Regions from separate parts of the Azospirillum formosense genome, predicted to be linked through region 2. Evidence: predicted binding sites of a transcription regulator. Region 2 holds the regulator's gene; the other holds the start of a gene.
What was found. The regulator LexA, encoded in region 2, represses DNA repair genes until DNA is damaged. The targets are predictions, from matches to a motif close to ATGTTCTANTTTGGTTC.
Positions count from the first base shown of each region.

Region 1: recA (recombinase RecA) is a predicted target of LexA. The motif match lies at 1,414-1,430, and genes of this name have one in related genera.

Region 1 covers NZ_CP159402.1:1,763,388-1,765,587, forward strand. The annotation lists gene recA (recombinase RecA) at 258-1,337, opposite strand; gene ABVN73_RS08425 (class I SAM-dependent methyltransferase) at 1,636-2,139, shown strand; gene ABVN73_RS08430 (PAS domain S-box protein) at 2,152-2,200, opposite strand, start outside.
Region 2 covers NZ_CP159402.1:978,545-980,744, forward strand. The annotation lists gene ABVN73_RS04645 (ComEC/Rec2 family competence protein) at 1-567, shown strand, start outside; gene lexA (transcriptional repressor LexA) at 593-1,291, opposite strand; gene glp (gephyrin-like molybdotransferase Glp) at 1,460-2,200, opposite strand, start outside.

The DNA of each region.
Region 1 (2,200 bases), 780 kb from region 2:
ACCACCGCCCCGCCGCTCAGAAGGAGATGAGAGGATGCGGAAAATCCTCGAATTCCTGATCCTGCTGTTGCGGGCGCTCAAGCTGCCGCTTGAGATCCTGAACCGCTAGGACCGGGCCGGCGGACGGGTGCTGGAACACCCGTACGCCCAGCCTGAATGTAAGGTCTTTCCAGCCGTCCGGCAAGACGGCGAAAAGCCCCTCCCCGGCGGACCGGAGAGGGGCTTTCACGTAGAGAAACCAACCTGACGCCTTGGAATCACTCCGGTGTGGCGGCGTCCGCGTCGGCTTCCGGGGTGCCCATCATGGCGTCGGCGACGAGGCCGGCGTTGCCGCGGATCTTCGCCTCGATGGCGTCGGCCACCGCCGGGTTGTTGCGCAGGTAGGTCTTGGCGTTCTCGCGGCCCTGGCCGATGCGGGTGCCGTCGTAGCTGAACCACGCGCCCGACTTCTCCACCACGCCGGCCTGGATGCCGAGGTCGAGAAGCTCGCCCACCTTCGACACGCCCTCGCCGTACATGATGTCGAACTCGACCACGCGGAACGGCGGGGCCATCTTGTTCTTCACCACCTTCACGCGGGTCTGGTTGCCCACCACCGTCTCGCGGTCCTTGATCGCGCCGATGCGGCGGATGTCCAGGCGGACGGAGGCGTAGAATTTCAGCGCGTTGCCGCCCGTCGTCGTCTCCGGGTTGCCGAACATCACGCCGATCTTCAGGCGGATCTGGTTGATGAAGATCACCAGGCAGTTCGACTTGGCGATGGAGCCGGTCAGCTTGCGCAGCGCCTGGCTCATCAGGCGGGCGTGCAGGCCGACGTGGCTGTCGCCCATCTCGCCTTCCAGCTCGGCGCGCGGCACCAGGGCCGCCACCGAGTCGACCACCAGCACGTCGACGGCGCCGGAGCGCACCAGCGTGTCGGCGATCTCCAGCGCCTGCTCGCCGGCATCGGGCTGGGAGATCAGCAGCTCGTCCACGTTCACGCCCAGCTTGCGGGCGTAGGACGGGTCCAGGGCGTGCTCCGCGTCCACGAAGGCGCAGGTGCCGCCGCCCTTCTGGGCCTGGGCGATGGCATGCAGCGCCAGCGTCGTCTTGCCCGAGCTTTCCGGCCCGTAGATCTCGATGATGCGGCCGCGCGGCAGGCCGCCGATGCCCAGCGCGATGTCGAGGCCGAGCGAGCCGGTGGAAACGACCTCCGTCTCGACCGTGTTCTCGCGGGCACCGAGCTTCATGATCGAGCCCTTGCCAAAGGCGCGCTCGATCTGCGCCAGAGCGGCATCCAGGGCCTTCTGCTTATCCATGGAATCCTTCTCGACCAAACGAAGCTGTGCGGACGACATGCCCGTCTCCCCTTGTTAGATCACATCCGCGGCCCCAGGGCCAACGATCTCACCAACGGTCATTCGGTGAGAGGGAATGTACCAGCTTTGTTCCCCTACGCAAAGCCCTAAGTTCCGCGAATGTTCTCATGCAAAGTTAGGAACGATCCGCCGTTGCGCAATCTCCATTCGTCGGCTCCATTCGTCGGCTCCATTCGTCGGCTCCGTTCGCGAGCTTCGTTCGCTGCCGGTGCAACGAAGTGCCGACTGCGGCGTTCAGGAGGGGATGCACCGCCAACGACACGCCGAAACGCCACGCATGACGACAGCCCACTCCACGCTCGACCGCATGATCGACCGACTCACCACCCAGCGCGTCGCGCTCGGCTGGGCCGCCGGCTGCGTCGCGGGAACGCCCGGTCTGGTGATGGAGATCGGCTTGGGCAAGGGCCGCACCTACGACCATCTGCGCGGCCTGTTCCCGCCGCGCGACATCCTGGTCTTCGACATGTGGGCGCGGGTTCCCGCCTCCCTGCGCCCGGACGAGGACCGGCTGTTCCTGGGCGATTTCCGCGACACGCTGCCCGCCGCGACGGGGCGCTTCCGCGGTGCGGTGAGGCTGGCCCACGCCGACATCGGCAGCGCGCGGGAGGACGAGGAAGAGGGCATCCGCCATTGGATCGGCGAGCTGATCGACCCGTTCCTGGCGCCGGGCGCGCTCGTCCTGTCGGACCGTCCGATCGGCGCCGGGCGGCGCGGGTGGGAATCCCTCGACGTTCCGGGAACGGACCGCTGGGCCTATCACGGCTGGCGGGTCGGATAAGGCCCCGGCCGGTCACTTCCCGTCCCGGATGACCTCCTTCACCTTGGAGGCGAGCTGCTTC
Region 2 (2,200 bases):
ATCTGGACGGGACGCTGGCGCTGGCTGGGCGTGGTCGCGGTGGCGGGAGGGCTGGTCGCTCCGGTCTTCGCTCCACGGCCGGATGTTCTGGTCTCGGAGGACGGGAAACTGATGGCCGTGCGCAGCGCGGAGGGGCTTCTCAGCCTGTCCGCCGCCAGCGACGGGCGTGTGGCCGACAGCTGGCGGCGGCGCGACGGCATGGAGAAACCGGAGGACAAAGCCGGGCAGGACGTCTGGCCGCTCGCCGGGGTCAGTCTGGACGGGCGGCTGCGCTGCGACGCCCTGGGATGCCTCTACCGTGCGGAGGGGAGGACGGTGGCGCTTCTGCGCCAGCCCGACGCCCTGCCGGAGGATTGCGCGATGGCCGACGCGGTGGTGACCGCCACCCCGTCGCGCGGATGCCGGGCGCCGCTGGTCATCGACCGCTGGCGCCTGCGGAGGGAGGGCGCGCACGCGCTCTACCTGTCGGACAACGGCATCCGGGTGGAAAGCGTGCGCGGACGGCGCGGCGACCGCCCGTGGACGATGGGAGGACAGCTCCCCGATGAAAAGTCCGGGGGGCGTTGAACCGCCGCCCCGGAGCATTCTGCCGTCAGTACTTCCGCACCAGACCGACGAGGCGGCCCTGCACCCGCACCCGGTCGGCGCCGAAGATGCGGGTCTCGTAGGCGGCGTTGGCCGGCTCCAGGGCGACGGTGTTGCCCTTGCGGCGCAGGCGCTTCAGCGTGACTTCGGCGTCATCGACCAGGGCGACGACGATCGAGCCGTTCTCCGCGCTGTCGCAGCGCTGGATGACCACCGTGTCATGGTCAAGGATGCCGGCCTCCACCATGGAATCGCCGGCGACCTCCAGCGCGTAGTGGTCGCCCATGCCGAGCATGGCGGCGGGAACGTCCACGAAGGCGGAGCTGTCGCGCAGCGCCTCGATGGGCGTGCCGGCGGCGATCCGGCCATAGAGCGGAAGCTGCACCGATTCCGACGCCGGGTTCGCCTCCCGTCCGGCGAAGCTGAAGTCGCCCTTGATGACGTTGGGCTGGAACTTGGCGCGCGGCGGCCGGGGGGGGGCGGTCTCAAGCCCCTCCGGCAGGCGCAACACCTCCAGCGCGCGGGCGCGGTGGGGCAGGCGGCGGATGAAACCGCGCTCCTCCAGCCCGGTGATCAGGCGGTGGATGCCCGACTTGGACTTCAGGTTGAGAGCGTCCTTCATTTCGTCGAAGGAAGGGGACACACCGCCCTGCCCGAGCCGCTCGTTGATGAAAAGCAGCAATTCATGCTGCTTGCGCGTGAGCATTTGTGCCTCCCGGCCGGTTCCGCACTAGATATGGAACAAAAGCAAAACGTTCCTTCTTGTTCTAGTTTGGTTCCCAACCCCCGTCAAGCCCTACGGATGAAATCAATCGCAAATCGACAGACAGGACTCCCGAAAAGATCGCCAATGGGAGGGCCGGCGCGAAAGGGATTAAAGCGACAGGACGCCGCCGCTCAGCGGGATCACCGTGACGCGGTCGCCCTCGGCGGCGGCGGTTGCCAGCGGCTCGCGGACGATCAGGGCATCGGCCCGGGCCAGCCGGGACATCATCGCGCTGTCCTGGCGCGGGAAGGGGGTGGCGACGGGCTCGCCGTCCGGTCCGGTGGACAGGGTGGCGCGCAGGAAATCCGTGCGGTCGTCGTTGGCCTTCAGCGGCGCGCCGAGCCGCGCGGCGAGCGTGGCGTTCCCGGCGGGCAACCCCTGGAGACGGCGAAGGACGGGCACCAGGAACAGAACGGCGGCCACCCCTGTGGACACCGGATTTCCGGGCAGGCCGAGCAGCGGCACGCCGTTCGCCGTCCCGAAGATCAACGGCTTGCCGGGCTTCATGGCGACCCGGTAGAAATCCAGCGACAGTCCCCCCAGCACGTCGCGCACATGGTCGTGCTCGCCTTGCGAGGCGCCGCCGGTGGTCACCAGCAGGTCGCAGCCCGCCGCCCCCGCGGCCATGGCGGCGAGATGCTCCGGATCGTCCCTGGCCACGCCGAGGTTGTGGGCGAGCCCGCCCTGGCTGGTGACCAAGGCGCACAGGCCGAGCGCGTTGGAGCTGACGATCTGGCTGGGACCCAGCGGATCGCCGGGCAGGGCGATCTCATCGCCGGTGGCGAGCACGGCGACCCGCGGGCGCCGATGGACGCGCAGCCAGGGCAGGTTGGCCGCGGCGGCCAGGGC